4 regions of the Cupriavidus sp. C3SS-1 genome follow, and region 1 is predicted to be linked to each of the others. Evidence: predicted binding sites of a transcription regulator. Region 1 holds the regulator's gene; each other region holds the start of a gene.
The links. Region 1 encodes sigma-54, which starts transcription at its own class of promoters, with help from an activator protein. Its sites were predicted from a motif close to TGGCANGNAANCTGCTTT; they were not measured.
Positions count from the first base shown of each region.

Region 2: ACIGJC_RS31115 (formate/nitrite transporter family protein) is a predicted target of sigma-54. The motif match lies at 1,674-1,691, and genes of this name have one in related genera.
Region 3: urtA (urea ABC transporter substrate-binding protein) is a predicted target of sigma-54. The motif match lies at 1,898-1,915, and genes of this name have one in related genera.
Region 4: ACIGJC_RS07430 (PQQ-dependent methanol/ethanol family dehydrogenase) is a predicted target of sigma-54. The motif match lies at 2,373-2,390, and genes of this name have one in related genera.

Region 1 covers NZ_CP172699.1:395,593-399,085, forward strand. Annotated here, with positions in the region: gene ACIGJC_RS01885 (PTS sugar transporter subunit IIA) at 1-418, opposite strand, end outside; gene hpf (ribosome hibernation-promoting factor, HPF/YfiA family) at 795-1,148, opposite strand; gene ACIGJC_RS01895 (RNA polymerase factor sigma-54) at 1,198-2,676, opposite strand; gene lptB (LPS export ABC transporter ATP-binding protein) at 2,776-3,493, opposite strand, start outside.
Region 2 covers NZ_CP172701.1:528,484-531,976, reverse strand. Annotated here, with positions in the region: gene ACIGJC_RS31120 (bifunctional protein-serine/threonine kinase/phosphatase) at 1-634, opposite strand, end outside; gene ACIGJC_RS31115 (formate/nitrite transporter family protein) at 657-1,469, opposite strand; gene ACIGJC_RS31110 (YitT family protein) at 1,837-2,403, opposite strand; gene ACIGJC_RS31105 (fumarate hydratase) at 2,970-3,392, shown strand.
Region 3 covers NZ_CP172699.1:1,105,546-1,109,038, reverse strand. Annotated here, with positions in the region: gene urtB (urea ABC transporter permease subunit UrtB) at 1-458, opposite strand, end outside; gene urtA (urea ABC transporter substrate-binding protein) at 586-1,842, opposite strand; gene cyoD (cytochrome o ubiquinol oxidase subunit IV) at 2,196-2,546, opposite strand; gene cyoC (cytochrome o ubiquinol oxidase subunit III) at 2,547-3,194, opposite strand; gene cyoB (cytochrome o ubiquinol oxidase subunit I) at 3,200-3,493, opposite strand, start outside.
Region 4 covers NZ_CP172699.1:1,607,466-1,610,958, forward strand. Annotated here, with positions in the region: gene pqqE (pyrroloquinoline quinone biosynthesis protein PqqE) at 1-98, shown strand, start outside; gene ACIGJC_RS07425 (c-type cytochrome) at 161-484, opposite strand; gene ACIGJC_RS07430 (PQQ-dependent methanol/ethanol family dehydrogenase) at 567-2,309, opposite strand; gene ACIGJC_RS07435 (response regulator) at 2,506-3,126, opposite strand; gene ACIGJC_RS07440 (histidine kinase) at 3,123-3,493, opposite strand, start outside.

The sequences.
Region 1 (3,493 bases):
CCGGCGTGGCCAGGGTTGCCAGGCCTTCGCGCATGTCGCGATCCGACAGCAATTGGGCGATTTCGGAAAGAATCTCGAGATGCTGCTGCGTAGCCTGTTCCGGCACCAGCAGGAAGATCAGCAGCGAGACGGGCTTGCCATCCGGCGATTCGAACGGGATCGGCTCGGCCAGCCGCATGAAGGCAGCCAGCGGTTGCTTCAGCCCCTTGATGCGCCCGTGCGGAATGGCCACGCCCGCGCCCAGACCGGTCGAACCCAGGGACTCGCGCGCGAACAGGTTGTCGGTCACGGTCGCCCGCGCCACGCCATGGTTGTTCTCGAATAGGAGCCCGGCTTGCTCGAATACACGCTTCTTGCTGGTGACGCTGACGTCGAGATTGATGTTGCCGGGTGGCAGCAGTTTGGCCAAACGATTCATGGGCGATGCGAGGATTTCAGTTAGCAGGCAGATCGGACTGCTCAGCCCGGAAACGAAGTGGGGCCGGGTTGCGGCCACGCCATGGCTTACCAAGCGTTCGGCCATTATAGAGCAGCGTCTCCCCTGTTCTTGTGCAATGCAGCGCCCTGTATGGCCTGGTCCGTGCTGGCGCCGCCACACCTGGGTACGGTGCTCGCGCCGGAGTCGCTACGCGCTATGTCTTGGAGAGCATACACCGTGCTGCGCCAGTTGCGAACACTTGTGTCCAGGACACGCGCAAGGCCAGGGCTACAGATGCAAAAAAGCCGCGCTACATGGCGCGGCTTGCTTTATCAGTCCTGTTTTCAGTGCCCAGCCTTGCGACTGGCAGGCTTGATTATTGCTGCTGTAGTTGAGCCTCGGCCATCTGGTACTTGACCGCTTCACGGTCGTGGCCTTGCACGCGATCCTTGTAGCGAATCACCTGGCGGTCCAGCTTGTCGACGAGTGCGTCGATGGCCGCATACAGGTCTTCGTGATGGGCTTCCACAAAAATGTCCTTGCCCCGAAGGTGCAAATTGATTTCCGCGTACTGACGCCTGTCCTTTTCCTTGTGATTGTCGACTGAGAGTAGCACGCTGACGCCAATGACTTGATCGAAATGCCTGACGATACGCTCCAGCTTCGTTTCCACGTACTCACGCAGCGGAGGCGTGATGTCCAGGTGGTGTCCACTGATCTTGAAGTTCATAGCGCTTCTCCTTCTGAAAGAGCTGCACCAGGCAGGCGGTGCAACTCGGCTACAAAGTCTTGCGGAGATTGACAGCAGGGATCTTCAGGGCTTCGCGATACTTGGCGACGGTACGGCGCGCGACAACGAAGCCTTGTTCACCCAGCAATTCGGCAATTCGGCTGTCGGAAAGAGGACTCCTCGGGTCTTCGGCTCCTATAAGTTGCTTGATCAAGGCGCGGATCGCCGTTGAAGAAGCCGCCCCACCGGTTTCGGTGGAAACGTGGCTGCCAAAAAAGTACTTCAGTTCGAAAGTACCCATCGGCGTTGCCATGTATTTATTGGTCGTCACCCGGGATATGGTTGACTCGTGTAATCCCAGTGTATCGGCAATCTCCCGCAAAACCAAGGGGCGCATCGCGATTTCCCCGTGCGTGAAGAAGTTCTTCTGACGCTCGACAATCGCCTGCGAAACTCGCAGGATCGTGTCGAACCTTTGCTGGATATTCTTGATCAGCCAGCGCGCTTCCTGCAGCTTTTGCTGCAGCCCCGCGGCACCGGATTCACCCTTGGCGCCGCGCAGGATCTGCGCGTACATGTCGTTGATGCGCAGGCGCGGCATCACATCCGGATTGAGCTGCGCGATCCAGCCGCCGCCGCTTTTGCGCACGAATACGTCAGGCACCACGAAGTCCGCTTCGGGGCGGCTGTATGCGTGGCCTGGGTAGGGCGCGAGCGAGCGGATCAGTTCATGCGCGGCCTTGAGCGCCGCTTCATCCACCTGCAGTGCTTTTTTCAGGCGCGTGTAATCGCGTACGGCAAGCAGTTCGAGGTGATGGTTGACGATCGAGAGCGCCAGTTCGCGCTGCGGATGCTGCAGCCGGCGCAGCTGCAGGCTCAGGCATTCGGCCGCATTGCGCGCGCCCACGCCGGGCGGGTCGAAGCTTTGCAGCAGCGTGAGGATCGCCTGCAGTTCGTCGACCTCGAATTCGAGTTCCTCGGGCAACTCAGAGCAGATCTCGTCGAGCGACGCGCTCAGGTAGCCATCGTCGTCGAGCGATTCGATCAGGAAGATCGCCAGGCCCTTGTCGCGAGTCGAGATCTTCAGCGGCGCGAGCTGCTCCATCAGGTGTTCGCGCAAGGTGGGTTCGGCGTCGCGCAGCTGCATGGGCGTCTTCTCGTCGTCCTCGCCCTGCGGGCGCCGCGCGAAATCGTCCAGGCTCCAGTCGCTGCCGTAATCCTCGCTACCGCTGTCGCTATAGCTCTCATCCTCGCTGCCCGGGCTGCTGGGGTTCGCGTCGCTGTTGCCCTGCGGTTCGGCCGGTGCGGGCGCGGGTGCGCTCTGCAGGTTGACCGAGCCATCGGCCGCCACGCGCAGCGGGCTGTCGATCCAGTCGTTTTCGCGCTCCAGCAGCGGGTTTTCCGTCAAGGCCTGCTCGACTTCCTGCTGCAGCTCAAGCGTAGAAAGTTGCAGCAGCCGGATCGACTGCTGCAGTTGCGGCGTGAGTGCCAGATGTTGGGAGAGACGGAGCTGTAGCGACGGTTTCATGCGACCTATTCTATGCGCATCCAACCGATGTTGGAACGGAAATTGCTATCGCTGATGCTGCCTGATCGTCTCTGCCAAGCCCACCTGCCGCCCCCGGCTTCACATGCGGAAGTTCTCGCCCAGGTAGACGCGGCGCACCGACTCGTTGGCGATGATTTCGTCGGGCTGGCCCGATGCGAGTACGGTGCCTTCGCTGATGATGTACGCGTGGTCGCAGATGCCAAGCGTCTCGCGCACGTTGTGGTCGGTGATCAGCACGCCGATGTTGCGTGCCTTCAGGAAGCTGACGATGCGCTGGATTTCGCCGACGGCGATCGGATCCACGCCGGCGAACGGTTCATCAAGCAGGATGAAGCGCGGCGAGGACGCCAGCGCGCGGGCGATTTCCACGCGGCGGCGCTCGCCGCCCGACAGCGACAGCGCGGGGTTGTTGCGCAGGTGGGCGATCTGCAGGTCGTCCAGCAGCGTATCGAGGCGGCTGTCGATCTCGGCCTTCGGCAGCGGCTTGCCGTTGACCAGCTGCAGCTCCAGCACCGCGCGGATGTTCTCTTCCACATTGAGCTTGCGGAACACCGACGCTTCCTGCGGCAGGTAGGACAGGCCCATGCGCGCGCGCTCGTGGATGGCCAGGCCGCTTATGTGCTGGCCGTCGAGCACGATATCGCCCTCGTCCAGCGCGACGAGGCCCACGATCATGTAGAACGACGTGGTCTTGCCCGCGCCATTGGGGCCGAGCAGGCCCACCACCTCGCCGCTCTTCACCTCGAGCGACACGTCCTTCACCACCGTGCGAGACCCGTAGCGCTTCTTCAGGTGG
Region 2 (3,493 bases), on a different replicon from region 1:
GATCGCCGGCACTGGCGGACAGCGCGCGGTGAAGGTCCATCGCATCCAGATGCTCGTAGGCCCCGTCGGTGGCAAGCAGATAGATCTCCCCGGCTTCCACGTCCCAAGTGCGATAGTCGATCTCGACAAACGGACCCGCTCCGAGGGCACGGCCGAGGTAAGCTTCCGAAGCGGAAACGCATATCCGATGATCGTTGGTCAGTTGCTCCAGTGAATGAGGGTGCAAACGATAGACGCGAGTATCGCCAACGTGCACCAGGTGAGCCTCCCGAGCCTTGAAGATCAGAGCGCTGAAGGTACATACGTAACCTCGGTCGCTGTCGAAGCGGGCATCGCTGCGCCGAGTCTGCCCATGCAGCCACGAATTGATAGCCGCCAGTACGCGCTGTGCGGATCGCCGCACTGTCCAGGCTTCGGATGTGCAGTAGTAATCTTCAAGAAAGGTTCGCACGGCCGCTGCGCTGGCGACCTGGCTCACCGCGCTTGTACTGATGCCGTCCGCCAGCGCCAGCGCGACACCCTTCGTGACGCGCTGGTGACCCCCCGGCTGTGTCACGCCATGAAAGTCCTGGTTGACTGGCTTCCGGCCCGCCTCAGAATGCTGGCCAACGCTGATGCAGAGTCGGCCGTGCATTCGCTTCGACCAATGGTATTGATCAGCCCAGCACGCGTTTCGCGGCCGTCTTGTAGTGCGTGCTGTAGAGCGTAGCGCCAACGAACGTCAGGCCGCCCACCACGTTGCCCAGGACGGTCGGAATCTCGTTCCAGATCAGATAGTCCATGATGGTGAAGTTGCCACCGAGCATCAGTCCCGACGGGAACAGGAACATGTTGACGATGGAGTGTTCGAACCCCATATAGAAGAACACGAGGATGGGCATCCACATGCCGATCACCTTACCCGAGACCGAAGTCGACATCATTGCAGCAACTACGCCCGTGGAAACCATCCAGTTGCACATTACGGCCCGGATAAAGAGAGTCAGCATGCCAGCGGCACCGTGCGCCGCATAGCCAACGGTGCGGCCTTCGCCGATGTGACCAATCTTCTGCCCGATCGCATTGGGTCCCTCGGAAAAGCCGAAGGTGAAGATGATGGCCATGAATATAGCCACGGTGAATGCGCCGGCAAAGTTGCCACAGAAGACAAGACCCCAGTTCCTCATCACGCCTTGCCAAGTGGCACCCGGACGCCGGTCTAGGACAGCCAGCGGTGCTAGCGTGAACACGCCCGTCAACAGGTCGAAGCCGAGCAGGTACAGCATACAAAAGCCCACGGGGAACAGCAGTGCACCAACCAGGGCATTGCCCGTGTTGACAGTAACCGTGACTGCGAATGCAGCAGAGAGCGCAAGGATGGCGCCAGCCATATAGGCCCGGATCAGCGTGTCGCGCGCTGACATCAACAGCTTGGATTCTCCGGCGTCGACCATCTTGGTCACGAACTCGGTGGGGGCGAGATAGGCCATTGGGTATTCCTCTCCGTTTCTTCGTTGGCGCACAAAAGACAAACGGCGTCTTTCCCACGCCGTACACAGTCAGCCGGGAAAGGACGCCGTTGTCCTCGATTTCTACAGGGGTTCGAAAGGGTACGAACTTTTGTACCGCTTGCCAGCGCGGCGCTAGTGCAGCGACGCTGGCAGCAGGCTCTCATCAGCCTGATGCCAGATCCTGTCGCATGTTCCATGCCAGCGATGAGGAGCAGTTCCGGACGACCACCTCAACGTTCGTGGTGCAGATGCGGCGCGCTTTTGGTGCGCGCCGTGGATCCAATTCAATCGTGGTGCAGGCAACCGCGTCCACAGGCAGGTGACTGAGAGAACCCAGCAGCCATGGTCATTGGACCACGTAGCGTCCCGGGCGATGGTTGGTTGTCAATACAAAGTTGAGGACAACGGCACCGAGAATGGAGAGAGCGACGCGCGGCCATGGAACGGTCAGGAGTGCCGCTGCGACGATCGCTGCATCCACCGCCATCTGGATATGGCCGGCACGCCAGTTGCGCCGTTCCTGAAGCACGAGCGCAAGGATACCGACACCGCCGAGACTTGCCTTGTGCCGAAACAGAATCAGGAATCCGTTGCCCAATAGTGCTCCTCCCAGTATTGCGGCAAGCGTGGGATCGAGGGTGGCGAAGCTGAGACAGCGCGGCAGCAAGTCGGTTTCGACGGAGAACAACAGCACGGCCACGAACGTCCGGATAGTGAACGTCGCGCCCATGTATTTCCAACCAAGCCAGTAGAAGGGCAGGTTGAAGACGAAGAACGCTAGGCTAAACGGCATTCCGCCGAGGTAATGGGCAAGGAATGCCAGACCAGCCGTACCGCCCGACAGCAAGCCTGCCTGCTTGAACATGGAGACCGCCAGTGCGACAAGCAGTGTGCCTATCAGCAGTGCCTGCAAGTTCTCTATGGGGGTGTGTTGGACAATTGCAGGCTTCATGGCAGAGGGGGTGAAGACGGCTTCGAGACCTGCCCATCAAGATAAGTGGGGCGCACAGACTATGGGACCGGCAAAGTGTAACGACGCTGGACGCGCCCTTGCATGATCCTGGTCAAGTGTCCGCCGCCGCCAAGCTACAGGTTCGTTCAGCAAGGAGACCGCGCCAAATCTGGGGGACTAAGCGTCAAGACAATGGCCAGAACTGAGGCGGGACCGACCGAACTGCAGAGACGGCGAAACAAGTCTGGCGGGTGGGGGCTATCGGGACGCTTTTGGCTACCGCAGATTGCGCGCTTCGACTTGCCGTCTGTCGCCAGACCGACGGACTGGCACACAAGCTTACACCGAGTATCGATCACAACGTCGTGACGCAACAACGAGTTCAATCATTCTCGGTATCAGCCAAATAAACTGGCGGGATTCGCCGCAATCACAATGAAGAGACTGAGACCGCTGCTACATTTGCCATTCCCGCGGTTATACTCGGCGTTTTCGAACGAAAAATCACCCAAAAGGGACTCAATCACATGACTCGGGTCAAAGCAGTTGCCCCAAACAAGCCTGCGGCAAAGAAGGTTGCCGTGCCGACGAAGAAGGCCAGCGTGCTCGCGCGCGAGGCGCAGGCCGCAAAGAAGCGTCTGCTGAAGCTGCGCACCGACACGAAGAAGGCCATCGAAGCAGCAAAGCGTGAGGTCGCCAAGGCGGCGGAAGCCGCAAGGGCTGCAGCTCGCTTCGAAAAGCAGGCTGCAAAGGACAAGGCGGCTGCAAAGAGGGCGAAGACCGCCGGCGCAAAGAAGGCCATGGCTAACAAGGTGGCTGCGAAGAAGCCCGCAAAAAATGCGGTGCCCGACAATAAGGTCGCTGCGAAGAAGGCGGCTTCGGAAAAATCAATGAAAGCCGTCACGAAAAAGCGGGCCCCGGCAAAGAAGGCGGTTGCGCCGGCAGCCTGATTTATTGCCTCGGCCGGTACGCGATGGTGCCAACCAGTTGATGGCCGAAGATGCGGGCGCATTTCTTTGCATTGCGCCCCGCATCGACTGGGAAAAGTACA
Region 3 (3,493 bases), 710 kb from region 1:
GCACTTTCGGGCTGGTCGTACAGCGTATTGATGGCCTGCGAGCGCACCGCGATATCGGGCGACTGCAACTGCAGACCGCTCGCGGCGCTGTCCACGATGGCGCGCAGGCTGTTGTTCAGGGTCAGCGATTCCAGCTCGCCGGCCTTGACCGTGACCGGCTTGCCGGTGATCGCATCGACGGTCTTGTCGCCTTCCTGGCGCACCATGCCCACCGATGGGGCGTACTGAAGCGAATCGTCCTGCAGCGCCTTGAGGATCGGGCCGGCCTGCTCGGGAGGGGCCTTGGCCAGCGCGGACAGGGCCGCGGTCTTGGCATCGAAATCGTCCTCGGCCAATGGCTTGAGGTCGGCCTGCGTCAGTGCGCCTGCGGCGGCCGCCCATAGCGGCGCGGCAAGCAGCAGCGCAGCCAGCATGGCGCGCAGCCATGATATGGCGATCTTCGGTAACGATTGGGACATAGGTGCTGGCGAATGGGCGGCGCGTGGTCGCGACCTGTTTTCTCTTGGATCAGGAGACCGGCAGGGACGCGCACCGCCGGCCACGAAGAGCCGGCGATGCACGCCTGCCAGGGTGTGGCACGCTGCCTTACATCACCTTGTCCGGCTTGCCTTCGTTGCCGGAGATGAACGGGCTCCACGGCTGCGCGCGGATGGGCTTGGCGGTCTTCCACACCACGGTGAACTGCCCGTCGCCCTTCACTTCGCCGATCATCACCGGCTTGAACAGGTGATGGTTGTCGCCCATGGTCAGCGTGAAGCCGTCCGGCGCCTTGAAGGTCTGGCCATACATGGCCGCGCGCACCTTGTCGGGATCGGTCGTGCCGGCCTTCTTCACGGCCTGTGCCCACATATGGATACCGACATAGGTGGCCTCCATCGGGTCATTGGTCACCCGCTTGTCGCCGCCGGGCAGGTTGTTCGCCTTGACCCAGGCTGCCCACTGCTTCTTGAACGCTTCGTTCTCGGGGTTCTTGACCGACATGAAGTAGTTCCATGCGGCCAGGTGACCCACCAGCGGCTTGGTATCGATGCCGCGCAGTTCTTCTTCGCCCACGGAGAAGGCCACCACCGGCACGTCCTTGGCCTTCAGGCCCGCATTGCCGAGTTCCTTGTAGAACGGCACGTTGGAGTCGCCGTTGATGGTGGAGATCACGGCGGTCTTGCCGCCCTGCGAGAACTTCTTGATGTTGGCGACGATGGTCTGGTAGTCGCTATGGCCGAACGGGGTGTAGACCTCTTCGATATCCTTGTCGGCCACGCCCTTGCTCTTCAGGAACGCGCGCAGGATCTTGTTGGTGGTGCGCGGATAGACGTAGTCGGTGCCGAGCAGGAAGAAACGCTTGGCGCCGCCGCCTTCCTTGCTCATCAGGTACTCGACCGCCGGAATGGCCTGCTGGTTGGGTGCTGCGCCGGTGTAGAAGACGTTCTTGGACATCTCCTCGCCTTCATACTGCACCGGGTAGAACAGCAGCGAGTTCAGCTCTTCATAGACCGGCAGCACGGACTTGCGCGACACCGAAGTCCAGCAGCCGAACGTGACCGCAACCTTGTCCTTGGTGATCAGCTGGCGCGCCTTCTCGGCGAACAGCGGCCAGTTCGACGCCGGATCCACGACCACCGGCTCCAGCTTGCGGCCGAGCACGCCACCGCTCTTGTTGATCTCGTCGATGGTCATCAGCGCGACGTCCTTGAGCGACGTCTCCGAGATGGCCATGGTGCCGGACAACGAATGCAGGATGCCGATCTTGATCGGGTCCTTGGACTGCGCCATCGCCAGCGGGCTCGCGCCGATCATGGCCGCGGCGGCTACCGCCGACAGCTTCAGCATGTCACGTCGTTTCATTGCAGCTCCCAGTTTGTCGTTTGGTTACGGGACTCAACGCTCCCCGGGTGGTGCATCCGCAACTACCGTGCCATGGCTCGCCAGGACATCGACGGATGGCCAGACGCCGCCGGGGCGACCGGCAAGAGACAATTCCAGGGAGATACCGCGCGAAAGCACCATGCTGGTGCCGGACGGGAACGAACGAGACGCACCGCGCGCGTGCACGGCGCAATCGGGTGCAAGCGAGGCCGAGGGCACGCCGGCGCCGAAAATGGGAAGGCGCCGGGAGGAATGCCGCGCCACGGTGCGCGATGCACCGCCACAAACAAGAACGGGGCCCCAAGGCCCCGTTGTCTATCGTCCAGAGACGATTACTTCATCATCCACGGCATCATGTTCGCGTTCATGTTGTGCATGATCCAGAGCGAGCCGGCCAGCACGATGAACAGGATCAGCAGCGTGAACAGGAACGACATCACGTTCCAGCGCTGCTCCTTCGAACCATCCATATGGAGGAAGTACTTCAGGTGCACGACGACCTGCACCGCGGCCATGCCGAGGATGATCAGCAGGGTCGTGCCGCGGTCCATGGTGCCGTCCATCACGATCTTGAACGGGATGACGGTCAGGATCACCGCCAGCACGAAGCCGATCACATAGGACTTGAAGCTGCTGTGGCCGTGCGACTCGGCGTGGGCCGATGCTGCGTGTTGCTGTGCCATTTACATTGCCCCCATCAGGTAGACCACGGTGAAGACGCCGATCCACACGACGTCCAGGAAGTGCCAGAACAGGCTGAGGCAGTTCAGGCGCTTGGACATGGTCGGGGTCAGGCCCTTCTTGCTGACTTGCCACATCAGGACCAGCATCCACACCATGCCGCTTGCGACGTGCAGGCCGTGGGTGCCCACCAGCGTGAAGAACGACGACAGGAACGCGCTGCGGCTGGGGCCGGCGCCTTCGGCGATCAGGTGATGGAATTCATTGATTTCCATGTACATGAACGCGGCGCCCAGCGCGAACGTGATAGCCAGCCAGACCAGCACCCGCACTTTCGAGCGGTTCTGCAGCGAGATCATCGCGAAGCCGTACGTGATCGACGAGAACAGCAGGATGAAGGTCTCGGTCAGCACGTAGTTGAGCTCGAACAGCTCCTTGCCCGACGGGCCACCCGCCACTTCGCCGCGCAGGACGGCGAACGCGGCGAACAGGCACGCGAACAGGATGCAGTCGCTCATCAGGTACAGCCAGAAACCAAAGATGGTGTTCTCGCTGGTGTCGTGGTGCGCGTGGTCGTGCGTGTCGTCATGCGAGTGCGCATGAGCCGGGGCTTGCGCCGCCCCGAAGCGATCAAGGACTTCTGTCGACATGGTTATCAGGCCTGCGAAGCAATGCGCTGCAGTTGGCGCGTTTCAATCTGCTCGACCTCGGCGGCCGGCACGTAGTAGTCGATGTGGTCATCGTTGGCGCGGCGGATGAACGACACCACCATGCCAACCAGGCCCACGGCGGCAAGCCACCAGATGTGCCAGACCAGGGCAAAGCCCAGCACCAGGCTGAACAGGCCCATCCAGAAACCGGCGCCGGTGTTCTTCGGCATGTGGATCTGCTCGTAGCCGCTGGTCGGGATGGTTTCGCCACGCGCCTTCATGTCGGCGAACGCGTCCAG
Region 4 (3,493 bases), 1.2 Mb from region 1:
AGGGCCGGCTGGCCACACTGCAGCCGAACACCGACGTGCAAGCGATGGTGTTTCGCAGCGATGGCAACTCGCTGCGACTGGGCAGCGGCAACGAATGATGGGATGTCCCGCAGCGCGCGTGGCACTACGGACGTAGTGCCACGCACCCACTGCCCCTTACCTACCCGACGCTCAGCACCCACTCCGCCAGTTTCCGGGCATCCGCCTCGCTCAGGTTGCCGTGCGCCGGCATGGGAACCGGCCCCCACACACCCTTGCCACCTTCGCGGATCTTCTTGCCGAGCCGCTCGCCCGCCTCGCTGTCCCCCTTGTACTTGGCCGCCACCTCCGCAAAGCCGGGACCCACAAGCTTCGTTTGCATGCCATGGCAGGCGAAGCATCCGTTCTTGTCCGCCACGGGCTGCATAGCGGCCGCCGTGCCCGCCAGAACCACCCCAGGCAGCAGTAGCGAAGCCGCTACGCATACCATCCATTCCTTCTTCATACCGCTTCCCCGCTCTATCACGTTGCAAGTAAGAGGGCGTCGCCGCGGCGACGCCCTTGTCTGGCCATCAAGCGGCCCGGATTCAGCCCTTATGCAGCTTGAACACCCACACCGAACCGCCCTGCTCCAGGAAGTTCACGCGCTTGGCGACTTCCCCGCCCCACAGCGGTACGGCGCCGCCCCAGCCCGATACCACGGCCACATATTGCTCGCCGTTGTCTTCCCAGGTGACCGGCGGCGCCACCACGCCACTGCCGGTCTGGAACTTCCATAGCTCCTTGCCGGTCCTGGCGTCGGCGGCCTTCAGGAAGCCTTCCGGCGTCCCCCAGAACACCAGTCCACCGGCGGTGGTCATGACCCCGCCCCACAGCGGCGCGTTGTTCTTGACCTCCCAGACTATCTTGCCGGTCTTGGGGTTGATCGCGCGCAGCGCGCCGATGTAGTCCTCGTTCAGCGGATGGATGGTGAAGCCGGCGCCGAGGTAGGCGGCGCCCTTCTTGTAGCTGACGGGCTCGTTCCAGATATCCATGGCCCACTCGTTGGCCGGCACGTAGAACAGGCCCGTCTGCGGGCTGTATGCCATCGGCTGCTGGTTCTTGCCGCCCAGGAAGCCGGGCGCGGCGAGCACGGACTTGCCCTTCTTCGGGTCGGTGCCGCCGGCCGGGTCGCCGGGGCGGCCTTCGTCGATGTAGTTGGGCCGGCCGGTCTTCAGGTCTATGCCGGTGGCCCAGGTGATCTTCTTCACGAACGGGAACGCATTGACCAGCTTGCCGCTGGTCGCGTCGTTGACATAGAAGAAGCCGTTGCGGTCGGCCTTGCCGCCCATGCGCTTCCCGTCCAGGTCGAAGGTCACGAACTCGTTGACGCCGTCAAAGTCCCAGCCGTCGTTCGGGGTGTTCTGGTAGTGCCAGACGATCTTCCCTGTGGCCGGATCGATGGCGACGGTCGACGCCGAGTAAAGGTTGTCGCCCTTGCGGATATGGCTGTTCCACGGGCCGGGGTTGCCGGTGCCGAAATAGACCAGCCCCGTGGACGGATCATAGGTGCCGCCGAGCCAGGTGGCGGCGCCGCCGGTCTTCCAGGTCTCGCCGGGCCAGCTGGCGTTCTGGGTGCCGGTCACGCCGTTCTCGGTCTTGTTGCCGTCCTTGTCGTACTTGTAGCCCATGTGGCCTTCGACCACCGGGCGCGACCATACCAGTTGCCCCGTCTTGGCATCGCGCGCCTCGACCCGGCCGACCACGCCGAACTCGCCCCCCGAAATGCCCGTGAGCACCATGCCTTTGACGACCAGGGGCGCTGCCGTGTACGAATAACCCTCGGCATAGTCCGCCAGCTTCTCCTTCCACACCACCTTGCCGGTCTTCTGGTCGAGCGCGACCAGTTGCGCATCGAGCGTGCCGAAGATGACCAGATTGTCGTAGAGCGCCGCGCCGCGGTTGACCACGTCGCAGCACGGCATGATGCCCTCCGGCAGCCGATGCTCGTACTTCCACAGCTTGCTGCCGGTCTTCAGATCCAGCGCGTAGATGCGCGAGTACGACGCCGTGACAAACATCTTGCCGTCGTGGATCAGCGGCTGCGCTTCCTGCCCGCGTTGCTTCTCGCCACCGAACGAGAACGACCACGCCGGCACCAGGTCGCCGACATTCCTGGTGTTGATGCGGGTCAGCCCGGAATAGCGCTGGCCTTGCGGTCCCATGCCCCATGACAACACGTCGCCGGGGCTCTTCGCATCGTTCTCGATCATGGCATCGGTCACCGCCGCCTGCGCGGCCAGCGTGGCCACGGCCGCCGCCACTGCCATCACTACTCGTAACGTCCTCATTGTCTTCTCCTCGTTATTTTCCGTTTCCACCGGTGCGCCACTGCGCCGCAACCAGTGGCCCACTTGGCAATTCCCATGCCAATCGGTTTTCGGCGCCAACCTGCCGCTTTCCGCCGCATGGTGGCGTGGGGGCTGTGTCAGCACGCAACATGGCGTTGCACCTGCTCCGGAACTGAACAACCGGCATTGGCCGCGATCAGCCGAAGCCGTGCGCCACCGCATAGCGATGCATCTCGACGCGGTTGGCCAGCCCCATCTTCTTGCGGATCAGCGTCTGGTAGTTGGCCACGGTCTTGGTGCTGAGGCAGAAATGCGCGGCGACGTCCTCGATTGCGGTGCCGCGCGCGAACTGGCGAAACAGGTCGAACTCTCGCGGCGACAGTGCGAAATGCGGCGGCTGCGCACCCATGTCGGCCAAACCGGCAATGTCATCGGACAGCACTTGCTGCCCCGCCGCGATCTTGCGTACCGCGTCCACCAGTGCGTCGGGGGCGCTGCTCTTGGTCAGGTAGCCCGCCGCGCCGGCGCGCATCGCCTGCATCACGACGGCAGCGCTGTCGTGCATGCTGAACACCAGCGTGCGCAGCGACGGCACACGCACGCCCAGCCGCTGCAGTATCTCCAGGCCGCCGCGTCCCGGCATCGACAAGTCCAGGATCAGCACGTCAGCCCGTGTACGGACCAGCCAGTCGTAGGCGGCATCGCCATCGCCGAACTCCGCCACCACGCGCATGCCTGCGTCCAGTTCGAGCAGGCGCCGGTAGCCGGTGCGCACCACGGCGTGGTCGTCGGCAATCACCACATCGATCGTGTTCATGCTGGCTGGCTCCGTGCCTGCATCGGTGATGGCTCGGGCGCGGGCAGCGGAAAGCTCGCGCTCACCCGGCAACCGCGCCTATCCCCGGTGCGTTCGGCATCCCCGACCAGCAGCGTGGCGCAATGCGCCCAGGCGCGTTCCTGCATGCCCCGCAGGCCATGGCTGCGCTGCAGGGCTGCGTCGATGTTGCCGATGCCCGCGCCGTCGTCCTCCACACACCAGCAGACCTGGTCACCATTCCTTGCGATGCAGATCGACGCCCGGCTGGCGCCGGCGTGGCGCATGACATTGGTCAGCGCCTCCTGCGTCATCCGGTAGAGCGTCAAGGTCAGGTCCGGCCCCAGCACGGCGCCGCCAAGTTCGACGG